DNA from 2 places in the Paraglaciecola sp. G1-13 genome. Region 2 is predicted to be linked to the other one. Evidence: predicted binding sites of a transcription regulator. Region 2 holds the regulator's gene; the other holds the start of a gene.
The links. Region 2 encodes sigma-54, which starts transcription at its own class of promoters, with help from an activator protein. Its sites were predicted from a motif close to GTTGGCACGNNNNTNGNNT; they were not measured.
Positions count from the first base shown of each region.

Region 1: the regulator sigma-54 is predicted to act here: its motif matches at 3,945-3,963, upstream of nirB (nitrite reductase large subunit NirB).

Region 1 covers NZ_CM147903.1:2,563,035-2,569,173, forward strand. Annotated here, with positions in the region: gene AC0L6N_RS10790 (nitrate reductase) at 1-768, opposite strand, end outside; gene nirD (nitrite reductase small subunit NirD) at 818-1,162, opposite strand; gene nirB (nitrite reductase large subunit NirB) at 1,173-3,758, opposite strand; gene AC0L6N_RS10805 (TraB/GumN family protein) at 4,335-5,216, shown strand; gene moeB (molybdopterin-synthase adenylyltransferase MoeB) at 5,252-6,022, shown strand.
Region 2 covers NZ_CM147903.1:203,987-210,125, forward strand. Annotated here, with positions in the region: gene kdsC (3-deoxy-manno-octulosonate-8-phosphatase KdsC) at 1-88, shown strand, start outside; gene lptC (LPS export ABC transporter periplasmic protein LptC) at 85-648, shown strand; gene lptA (lipopolysaccharide transport periplasmic protein LptA) at 689-1,210, shown strand; gene lptB (LPS export ABC transporter ATP-binding protein) at 1,210-1,935, shown strand; gene AC0L6N_RS00905 (RNA polymerase factor sigma-54) at 2,058-3,551, shown strand; gene hpf (ribosome hibernation promoting factor) at 3,577-3,864, shown strand; gene ptsN (PTS IIA-like nitrogen regulatory protein PtsN) at 3,880-4,323, shown strand; gene rapZ (RNase adapter RapZ) at 4,326-5,171, shown strand; gene AC0L6N_RS00925 (HPr family phosphocarrier protein) at 5,168-5,446, shown strand; gene AC0L6N_RS00930 (DNA/RNA non-specific endonuclease) at 5,547-6,139, opposite strand, start outside.

The sequences.
Region 1 (6,139 bases), 2.4 Mb from region 2:
GTAATCTGAATTGAGGTGTTTATGTTGCTCAAGATAGCGAACTAGGCCATTGAATAACGCTACATCGGTGCCTGGTTTAACGGGTAAGTGTAAGTCTGCGGCCTCACAACTTGCGGTGCGCCGCGGATCAATGAACACCAAACGCATATTCGGGTTGAGCTTCTTCGCCCGCTCAATACGTTGAAACAATACTGGATGTGTCCAAGCGGCATTTGAGCCCACAAGCACCAATAATTCTGTTTGCTCTAAATCTTCATAGCTACAAGGTACGGTATCAGCACCAAACGCACGTTTGTAGGCAGCCACTGCAGATGACATGCACAAACGTGAGTTGGTATCTATGTTGCCGCTACCGATATAGCCCTTCATTAATTTGTTGGCGACGTAATAATCTTCGGTCAATAGTTGCCCTGACACGTAAAATGCGACTGAGTCTGGTCCGTGCTCCTCAATAAGGCTGGCAAATTTGTTGGCTACGGTGCTGATAGCAGCATCCCATTGAGCCCTGTGGCCATTAACCATAGGAGTCATGAGTCGACCTTGCTTAACGTTGGTTTGGGCCAACTTACTGCCTTTAACGCATAAGCGCCCAAAGTTAGCTGGGTGGCTAGCCGTGCCCTGAACGCTAACAAGTTGTTCGCTGTCACCCTCGACGTTACTGGTAACGTCTACACCACACCCTACTCCGCAATAAGGGCAAGTTGTGGTGCTTAGCTTTGAACACGCTCCTTGAACTGAGGACTGAGAAGCGCTTGTTGGGTTTATCATGTAGTAGGGCCTTTTGAAAAATTAACTTATAGGCTGCATCAAGGTGGCATTACGCCACCGCTAGTTGCACCTTGTCGCCCTCAACACGCACGTCATAGACACTGACTTTACGCGCTTCATCGTCTAGGCATTCACCGCTTGTTAAACAGTAACGCTGCTTGTATAAAGGCGAAATAATCACAGTTTTATCTGCCACTGAACCAATCAAACCGCGATACAACACATTTGCTTTACCAATAGGATCCCAGTTACTGATGGCATAAAAGTGTACTTCGCCTTTCTCTCGTACTTTAAAAATGGCCACTTGTTGCTCTTTCACTAACGCACACACGCCTGAGTTATCAACCAAATCATTAAGGTGACAAATATCTGTCCAATTTTGTTCTGTGCTCATAACTGACTCCTTACGCCAACTCAACAACATCGATAATTTGCTCTGTGCCTTTGCCGGATTTAGCAAGGGTCTCTAGTTCCGCTTCCGTAGCGGGTCGAATTTGCGCACGCTCTTGTACAAACACGACATTTTTATCGCTCTGTTCGCTGTTGACGAATTGACGGAAACGTTTGCGTGAAGACTCATCTTCAATGGCTGTTTTCCACTCACATTGGTAAGTATCTTTGATGTGTTGCATTTGTTTCTCGAGCTCTTCGCCTAAGCCTAGGGAGTCGTTGATCACCACATCTTGTAAATACGCTAACCCGCCTTCTAGATTCTCTAACCATACTGAGGTGCGCTGTAAACGATCCGCAGTTGCCACGTAAAACATCAACACGCGGTCAATATATTTAACTAAGGTGGCGTCATCTAAATCAGTGGCAAACAAATCCGCATGGCGAGGTTTCATTCCACCATTACCACATACGTATAGGTTCCAGCCGTTTTCAGTAGCAATAACCCCTATGTCCTTACTCTGGGCTTCTGCGCACTCGCGAGTACAACCTGACACACCGAATTTTATTTTGTGCGGCGCACGTAGACCTTTATAACGGTTCTCCAGATCGATAGCCTGACCCACAGAATCTTGTACACCGAAACGACACCAAGTACTGCCTACACAAGACTTAACGGTACGCAGTGATTTCGCATAGGCATGACCGGTTTCAAAACCGGCAGCAATAAGGGCTTCCCAAATAGGCGGAAGTTGTTCAACTCGCGCGCCGAACAAATCGATACGTTGGCCACCTGTGACCTTGGTATACAAGTTGTATTTTTTCGCAACTTGACCCAATACAATCAGTTTATCAGGGGTAATTTCACCGCCGGCAATACGTGGCACGACCGAGTAGGTCCCGTTTTTCTGCATATTGCCTAAATAAGTATCATTGGTGTCTTGCAAGGCTACGTGAGGCTTTTCTAACACGAAGTCATTCCACACCGAGGCCATAATTGAGCCCACAGCAGGCTTACAAATTTCACAGCCTAAACCGTGACCGTGTTTTTCAATCAACTCGTCAAAGCTTTGAATTTTTCCGACTTTAACCATGTGATAAAGCTCTTGGCGCGAATAAGCAAAATGCTCACAGATGTCCTTTTTCACTTCTACGCCGCGTTTGCCCAATTCACTGTCGACTACGGTTTTCAGTAACGCCGAACACCCACCGCAACCAGTGCTGGCTTTAGTGCATGATTTAACACTGGCTAAATCGCAGGCTCCGCCATCAAAAGCAGCAATAATGTCGCCTTTTGATACATTGTGACATGAGCAAATGGTCGCCGTTTCAGGCAGCGCGTCTGCGCCTAAGCCACCTGCTGGCGCATCACCTGAGGCAGGTAAAATCAAGCTTTCAGGATGCTCAGGTAAATCGATGCCATTTAACGCATATTGTAGAAGCGTGTCGTAGTCACTGGTGTCTCCGACCAAAACGGCGCCAAGCAGCACACTTTGCTCATGGTTAACCACCATTTTTTTATACACGCCATCAGGCTGATTTTCATAAATGTAGGTTTGCGCTCCAGGTATGCGAGCATGTGCATCACCAATAGAGCCCACTTCAACGCCCATCAGCTTGAGCTTGGTGCTCATATCTGCGCCTAAAAATTCTACATCGCCACCTGTTATATGACTCGCTGCAGCGCGCGCCATGGTGTAGCCTGGGGCAACTAAGCCAAAAATAAAGTTATTCCATAAGGCACATTCGCCAATAGCATAAATATCTGGCTCGGACGTTAAACAGTGATTATCAACCACGATACCGCCGCGTTCACCGATTTTAATCTCATATTGGCGTGCTAGCGTATCCTGTGGCCGGATACCTGCTGAGAACAGGATCATGTCGGTCTCTAAAAAATCCCCATCGGCAAAACACATGCGATAACGACTTGTTTGACCCGCTTCAATACGCTGTGTGGCTTTTTGGGTGTGAACTTGCACGCCTAGGGCTTCAATCTTGTCTTTTAATAGACGACCGCCGCCTGTGTCGACTTGAACCGCCATTAATTGCGGAGCAAACTCCACAACGTGAGTTTCAAGACCAGCCTCTCGCAATGCGTTCGCCGCTTCTAAACCCAATAAGCCGCCCCCCACAACCACACCGGTTTTGCTCACTTTAGCTGAAGCGCTGATATCCTCTAAATCTTCAATGGTGCGGTACACCAAGCAATGAGGTTGATCGTTCCCCTCAATTGGTGGCACAAACGGATAAGAGCCAGTGGCCATGATGAGTTTGTCGTAAGCGAAAACCTGACCGGATTTGGTTTTAACAAACTTACCTAGCTTGTCAATATCGACCACTGCGGCATCAAGGTGAAAATCAACACCTAATGCTTCATAGTGTGCTGGCGTGGTTAACGCGAGATCGTCCGCTGTCTTGCCTGAGAAATATTCCGACAAATGCACTCGGTCGTAAGCGAGTCTTGGCTCAGCTGATAACACAGTGACTTTATAAGTAATAGAAGGGTCGGTTTTGCCGTGGTTAGTGATTTGCTCAACAAAATGGTGGCCCACCATTCCGTTTCCTACCACGACTATATTGACTGTATTTGCTGACATGTTGGTCCCCTGAACGAAGTGTTTACTCAACTAATTTTGCCCATAAAAAAAGCCCACGCGACTGAGTGCTAACAGTCTGAGTGGGCTTCTTTGCCTGTTCCATGCTTGGCGCTAATTGCCGGCACAGTACATAAATGTATTTATCGCGAACGGTATTCGCTATCTAAAACGAGTTCAGTTAAATTAATGCAGGATCACTGCCAAGTATTAATTCCTTATAATTCATATGGTTATAATTCACGATTTGGGATTTGCATTTTATGGCGCTTAATTTTGGTGCAAAGTACCTAAAATGGAGCAAACACCATGGGCTGCTTTACGTTAAGTTGTGTACAGAACACGGCCACCCTCGGATTAGATCATTCCCGCGAATTGCTGTTAAGTATCGATGGATTGCACATTGTTTGCCCAAACAGCCGTAAACAGCGGATTTTTGGTTCCTTTGTCTGCTTAAAAGCGGCACACTGAGCGATTAACAAATAGGTTATTTGTACTCATTAAGCGCTTTTTTGACTCAGTAAGCCCGACGAGTCCTAAGAAGCCGATTATATATCTCGTAAAGGAAGACTATTGAACATGTCATTATTTCGCTCGGCTTTTTACTCAGTTTCTGTACCACTCATTGCGGCCATCTCGATGTTCACCACCACGGTGGACGCCGCTTCAGTATGGAAGGTCACCTCTGGCGACAACAGCTTATATATTGGCGGCACTATTCATATCTTGGCCCCAGAAGATTACCCCTTACCCAGTGAATATGAAACGGCCTATCAACACGCTTCCACCCTAGTGTTTGAAACAGATATGACCGCGGTAAAAAGCGTTGAGTTTCAGCAAAAAATGTTAGGTATGATGACTTACACTGACGGCCGATCACTCAAAGACGACTTATCACAACAAAGTTACCAGAAACTCGAAACGCATTTAGCCCAGCGGGGTATACCGATTGCGCAAATGGCGGCAATGAAGCCGAGCCTTATCAGCATTACCCTGAGTATTATCGAACTGCAAAGCCTAGGCTTTACTAGTGAAGGCGTTGACCAATTTTACTCTGACAAAGGCACACACGCGGGTAAAACCATTCAATGGCTTGAAACCCCAGATGAACAATTGAGTTTTCTCGCCAATTTGGGTGGTGACGATAACGACGCCCTGATTGAATACACCTTGCGAGACATTAAGAAAATGCCCGTTTTAATAGGCGACATGCGCACCAGTTGGCGCGAGGGCGATATGCAAAAAATGGCGGACATCAGTATCGTGCCTTTTAAACAAGACTATGCACAAATTTACCAAGATTTGATTGTCACCAGAAACGCTAATTGGATGCCACATATAGAAGACATGCTAAAAACATCGAACGTAGAATTTATTATGGTCGGTGCCATGCACCTTGCGGGCGATGACAGCGTATTAAAGCAGTTAAAAGCGCAGGGCTACCGCGTAGAAAAATTATAGCGAAGCAGAAAACGGCCATTATTTATCAGGACACTATGCCCTCTATTACGCCCCCGACACTAACCAAAGCGCTCGCCTTGCGTTACGCGAGGCAAATTTTATTGCCAGCTATCGACCTTGATGGCCAAGAAGCCCTCATGGGTTCCAAGGTATTGATTATTGGTGTAGGCGGTTTAGGCTGCGCTGCTGCGCAATACGTTGTTAGTTCTGGTATTGGCGAAATCACCTTGGTGGATGATGACAAGGTTGAGCTGTCTAATTTACATCGCCAAGTTCTTCATCATGAACAAGACGTGGGCGTTAAAAAAGTCGATTCAGCGAAGACGAGTTTACTGGCCAATAATAGCCTGTGCGTTATCAACACCATTGATGAGCGCCTTGATGATAATGCGCTTAGCCAACACGTCAGCCAACATAATGTGGTGCTCGATTGCACTGACAATTTAGCCACTCGCCAGCAAATTAATAAACTGTGTTTCACTCATAAGGTGCCACTTATAAGCGGTGCAGCAATCCGCTTTGAAGGTCAAGTGAGCACCTACCTGATGGATAACCACAGTCCTTGTTACCAGTGCTTAAGTCAGGTTTTTCCAGAGCAGCAACTCAGCTGCATGGAAGCTGGCGTGATACCTCCGTTAGTAGGCGTTATAGGCAGCATGCAGGCATTAGAGGCGATTAAATATCTCACAGGGGCTGGCGAACTTCTCAATGGTATTTTGCAACTGTTCGATGCTAAATCTTCGCAGCTTCAACGCTTTTCTATCCCTAAAAACCCGCAATGTAGCATTTGTTCTAAAACGGGCTAATACAGCTCAATACACACAACAGCATTATATATTCATATACATAGCTGCTTGCAGTTTTATTTTATGTTTGGCCTTTCGTTACGTGGCCCTTGTCAGTAATATTGGTCGGCTAAGAAA
Region 2 (6,139 bases):
TGGGGGCTTTGGTGCTGTACGCGAAGTTTGCGACCTAATTTTGCACGCCAAAGGCAAGTTAAACAAAGTCAGTGGTAGTAGCGTATGAATCGAGTCACCCTCAGTATTGGGTTATTGTTTTTATTGGTCATCGCCATCAACTTACCCGACTGGCTAGCTGATGAAGACTTGATACCGCAAACTGAAACCGAATCTGCTTGGCAACCAAACTACCAAGCAAGTGAAATGCTAAGCACTCTATTTGATAAAGACGGCCGTTTGAGCCATCAGGTCTTTGCTACTAAAATGGAACACTTTGATTTGCTCGGTTTTACTTTATTCAAAGAGCCTCAATACACGATATTTGTTGCGTCACAGACTGCGCCTTGGCAGGTATCAGCCAAAGACGGTACTTTGTATGAAGACAATCGGATCCAATTAGAGAATAATGTCGAGATACGTAATCAAGATGAGCAAGGATTTGCTCGTAGCATTCGCACGGACTTCATCGAGATAAACTTGATCGATAAAACCATGGTGTCTGACCAACCAGTAAAAATATTTGGCCAGCACTATGTCATCAACAGTAACGGTTTTAAAGCCAATTTAACGACCCAACAATATGAGCTACTTGATCATGTGCAAACCATTTATCAACCTCAGCCTTAGCTTAGTTGCCTTAGCAACATTAGCATTTTCCCCATTAAGCATGGCTGGCAAAGAAGATTTCACGCAAGCGATAAAAGTGGACTCGAAGTTTCAGTTCGGGGACGGTAAAACTAAAAAGTCTATCTTTCGAGAAGACGTGCACATCAATCAAGGTAGTTTGAATGTGTATGCCGATGAAGTAGAAGTCGACGCGAGTAAAGGCGAAGGTAACGAAGTTTTCATCGCGACGGGTAGCCCGGCTAAATACTCTCAACAACAAGAGCAAGGGGGCAGTATTGAGGCATCAGCCAATCGCATTGAATATCGCAGAGATTTACGCACACTAACCTTAGAAGGCGATGCACAGCTGAAGCAGAACAATAGCAGTGTAAAAGGTGAGTCGATAGTGTTTAACATGGAACTTGAACAAATTGTCGCGCAAGGAGAGAGCGAGAGTGAAAATAGCGGACGAGTTACGACTATTTTTCAACCAGCTAAGAAATCAGCGAGCAGTAAAAAGCAAACTGACGCGAAAAAGTCCAGTGATGCTGAAGTCAAACCAAAACAGGATGAAACTCCATAATGGCGACGTTAAAAGCCTCGCATTTGGCTAAATCCTATAAATCGCGTCAAGTTGTGCGTGATGTCAGTCTAGAAGTGTCCACTGGCCAGATTGTCGGTTTACTTGGTCCAAACGGTGCAGGTAAAACAACCACGTTTTATATGATTGTCGGTTTGGTTCCCTTAGATAAGGGAGAAATCAGTATTGATCAGCAAGATCTTACCCTACAGCCCATGCATATGCGCGCTCGTTTAGGGATTGGTTACTTACCCCAAGAAGCCTCTATTTTTCGAAAACTGACAGTCTATCAAAACTTGATGGCTATCTTGCAGACACGCAAAGAGCTCAGTGCAGAACAAAGAGAACAGCAAGCGGATTCATTACTCGATGAGTTCAATATAAATCATATTCGTAACAGTGCTGGTATGAGTTTGTCTGGAGGTGAACGCCGCCGGGTAGAAATAGCGCGGGCACTGGCAGCCGATCCAGAATTTATTCTGCTCGATGAGCCGTTTGCCGGTGTTGATCCTATTTCAGTTAATGATATTAAAAAAATTATTCAACATTTACGTGACCGTGGTATTGGTGTTTTGATAACCGACCACAATGTAAGAGAGACACTCGATGTGTGTGAGAAAGCTTACATTGTTAGTCATGGTGAACTCATCGCTTCTGGCACGGCAGAAGAAGTATTAAGTGATCAACGTGTAAGAGATGTATACCTAGGCGAACAATTCAGGCTATAGTTAAGCTGAAAAAGCCGCTCATTTTATCGAGATTATACTCAGGCGCTTGGTGAGACATTTACAGTCAATCGAATCAACCACAGCATATTTTTTAGTTTGCAACGGACAGAATAAAGAAGTAAATGAAACCCTCTTTACAATTAAAATTTAGTCAATCACTCACTATGACGCCACAGTTACAGCAAGCTATTCGTTTGTTGCAATTGTCTACGTTAGATTTACAGCAAGAAATTCAAGAAGCCTTGGATTCCAACCCGCTGTTGGAAGTTGAAGAGCCTACGGATCAGGAATCCGGCGATAGTGCGTTAAATGACAATTCCCTCGACCCGTCTTCTAAAGATACCAATGAAATAGTTGATACCAGCAGTGACAACTTAGACTCAAGTGAAGCGTTCGAGAAAAACGAAATCCCAGAAGACTTACCTACGGATACCACTTGGGATGAGTACATCAGCGCTTCTTCCGCACCTGCCTCTAGCATATCCAGTGGTGCCGGCGGTGATGACGAACAGATCTTTCAAGGCGAAACCACAGATAACATTCAAGATCATTTGCTGTGGCAAATGCGTTTAACCCATTTTAGTGATACCGATGTCGCGATTGCGACAGCGATCATTGATTCTATCGATGAGTCTGGTTATTTGACCATGAGCGCTGAAGACGTTCTGGCCAGCATGGATGATGAAGAAATAGAGCTCGATGAAGTGGAATGCGTACTTAAGCGTATTCAAATGTTCGACCCAATTGGGTCTGGCTCTCGTACACCACAAGAATGCTTGCTAGTGCAATTGCGTCAGTTTGCTCCTGATACACCCTGGTTAGAAGAAGCGAAGACCTTGATTGGGGACTATGCCGACCTTTTGGCAAGCAAGGATTACCGTACTTTGATGCGTAAATCTCGCCTTAAAGAGGATGATTTGCGTGAGGTCATGCGTTTACTTAAAACGCTCAATCCGCGTCCAGGCAGCGCCTTGATCAAAGGTGAAGCAGAATACGTTATACCTGATGTGTCAGTGAGTAAGAAAAATGGCCGTTGGACAGTAGAGCTTAACCCAGACAGCCTACCCAAATTGAACGTTAATCAACAGTATGCTGCAATGAGTCGTAGCGCGAAAAACACCAGTGATAGTCAATTTATTCGCTCACACATGCAAGAAGCCAAATGGTTTATTAAAAGTGTTGAGAGCCGAAACGATACCTTATTGAAAGTGTCAAACTGTATAGTACAGCAGCAAATGGGCTTCTTTGAACATGGGCCTGAGATGATGAAGCCTATGGTACTAAATGACGTAGCCGAAATGGTGGATATGCATGAATCTACAATTTCTCGTGTTACCACCCAAAAATATATGCATACCCCTAGAGGTATATTTGAGCTGAAATATTTCTTCTCGAGCCATGTTGCAACTGAGACAGGCGGAGAGTGCTCGTCAACGGCGATACGCGCATTGATTAAAAAGCTGGTCGCAGCTGAAAAACCAAGCAAGCCGCTAAGTGACAGCAAGATTGCTCAATTGTTGGCCGATCAAGGCATCATGGTCGCTCGGCGAACAATAGCAAAGTACCGGGAATCTCTGATGATACCCCCGTCGAACCAACGAAAAAGCCTATTGTAGGCTGATTAAAGAAGGAAGAGGCGATATGCAAATTAATATTACTGGTCACCATGTGGATGTAACCGATTCACTAAAAGATTATGTCGATACTAAATTTACCAAGCTCGAGCGACACTTCGATCAGATCAACAATGTTCACGTCATTCTCAATGTAGAAAAGCTCAACCAAAAAGCGGAAGCGACAATACATTTGAATGGGGCAGATGTATTTGCCACCATGGAACACAACGACATGTATGCGGCAATAGATGGCCTAATCGATAAACTCGATCGGCAAGTTATCAAGCATAAAGAAAAAGCTAAACGCCATTAACCCATCAGGTAAATAATGGAAATATCAAATATTCTTCACCCTGACTGCGTCGTATGCGCAGTTCAGGGGTCCAGCAAAAAGCGCATTTTAGAGCTTATTAGTCAATTGGCATCTGAGCACCTTGTTGAAGTAGACCAAGCGACCATTTTATCCAGTTTAGCGGGGCGCGAGAAAATGGGGTGTACGGGCATTGGTGGTGGTATAGCACTACCACATGGCCGTATAAAAGGGCTAGAGTCAGCCCTAGGCGTGCTTGTAACGTGCCAACCTCCGGTCCAGTATGACGCCATCGATAACATGCCAGTGGATATCTTCTTTGCTATTTTAGTACCAGAGGAAAAGGCCCAAGAGCACCTACAAACCTTGTCGGCGATAGCCAAAAAATTCGTTGATAAAGATATTTTAAATCGTTTGCGCAGTGCAACCACAGACCAAGAATTATTTCAGGTACTCAGTTAATTATGAAGCTTATTATCATCAGTGGGCGTTCAGGCTCAGGGAAGTCCATCGTTTTACGTTCACTGGAAGATTTAGGCTATTACTGCGTTGATAATATCCCCGTCAACTTATTGCCCACTTTGACCCATACCGTCGCTGACGAGTACGATCAGGTCGCGGTCAGCATTGACGTGCGAAATTTACCCAAAGATCCCAACGAATTGGTGGAAATACTCGACTACTTGCCGTCAACGTGGGAAATGACCATATTGTATTTGGATGCCAGCGATGACGTACTGATTAAGCGTTTCAGTGAAACCCGCCGCTTGCACCCGTTGTCTAAGCAAAACAAATCATTGTCTGGTGCTATTCAAGCCGAAAGCCAGTTATTAGCGCCAATAGCCGAACGTGCAGATTTATATATAGACACAGATCAATTGTCAATTCACCAGCTGGCCGAATTGGTGCGTGAGCGAATATTAGGTAAAAAAAGCTCACGCTTGGTTTTGGTTTTTGAAAGCTTCGGTTTTAAACACGGTATTCCTAAAGATGCGGATTATGTATTTGATGCGCGTTTCTTACCCAACCCGCACTGGGAGCCAGATTTAAAACCCCTTACTGGACTTGATTCCCCCGTCGAGATTTTTCTTGGCTCACAACCTATAGTCACTAAATTTATTTGGCAAATTCAGAATCTGATTTCTACTTGGTTGCCACATTTAGAACGTAATAACCGTAGTTATGTGACAATCGCCATCGGGTGTACTGGCGGTCAGCACCGCTCTGTGTACGTAGTGGAAATGTTAGCCAAAACATTTAGCACCTCGCACCCTGATGTGCAGATACGTCATCGCGAGTTAAACCGATGAGTGAGCGATTAGAGAAAACCTTACTCATAGTGAACAAGTTAGGGCTGCATGCCAGAGCAGCGACTCAATTGGTTAAGCTTGCGAATCAATTTGAAGCTGAAGTCACTATTGTTCAGGATGACAAAAGTGCCTCAGCAAGCAGTGTGCTGGGCCTAATGATGTTAGAGAGTTGCCAAGGCAAAGAAATTCAAGTGATATCTGAAGGGAAAGACGCGCGCCAAGCGATGGATGCTGTTGAAGAGCTTATTGTCGGAAAATTCAACGAAAGCGAGTAATCAGTTAGATTTAATGCAACGTGCACTTCAATTTAGACTTTTTCCACTCATCTCGACTTTCTACTCATTCGCTATTTTTTTGAAACGCGCGGTTGGGTTATCAGCAACCCAATTGACTGCTTAATCCACCTAAACGCGCTTCAACCGCATATTCTTTGCTGCCCTTCATTTCTGGGAATATATTCAGACCGCTGCGAGTTTCTACGTTATCAATCGTGACTTCTTTACTGCAGTAGTCATCGGCTCTCGCGCTATTTTGCTCCATGACATAGGCGGACGCTCTAACATAACCCGCTTGGTTTATTGTCGCGACAATTTTGAAGTAGCCAGAAGGAATAGTGTGGCTTTCATCTGCACCTGGAAGCGTAGCAAAAAAGCTTTCATATAGCGGGCCTGTTACTACATACACGGACTCTCCGCTGCGCGCTAATACGCGCACTGCAGACTCTAATCGGACCCATGGCCCTTGATTCAAATTAGAGCTTTGGGGGGTAATGTTTGATAGATAGTTTGTACTGCGCCAATCAGCGGTATTGCTCACACTTGCCAATGGAACTTGGTGTCCTCGATCGGTACGGATGAGAGCGTGAGCATCTTTATAGTCAGCGGCTTCTAGCGTGTGCTCGCGCTTTAAGTTTGGATCAGAGCGCCAACTGCGTGAACGACTAGGACCATCTATCGTTTGCGTGGTCA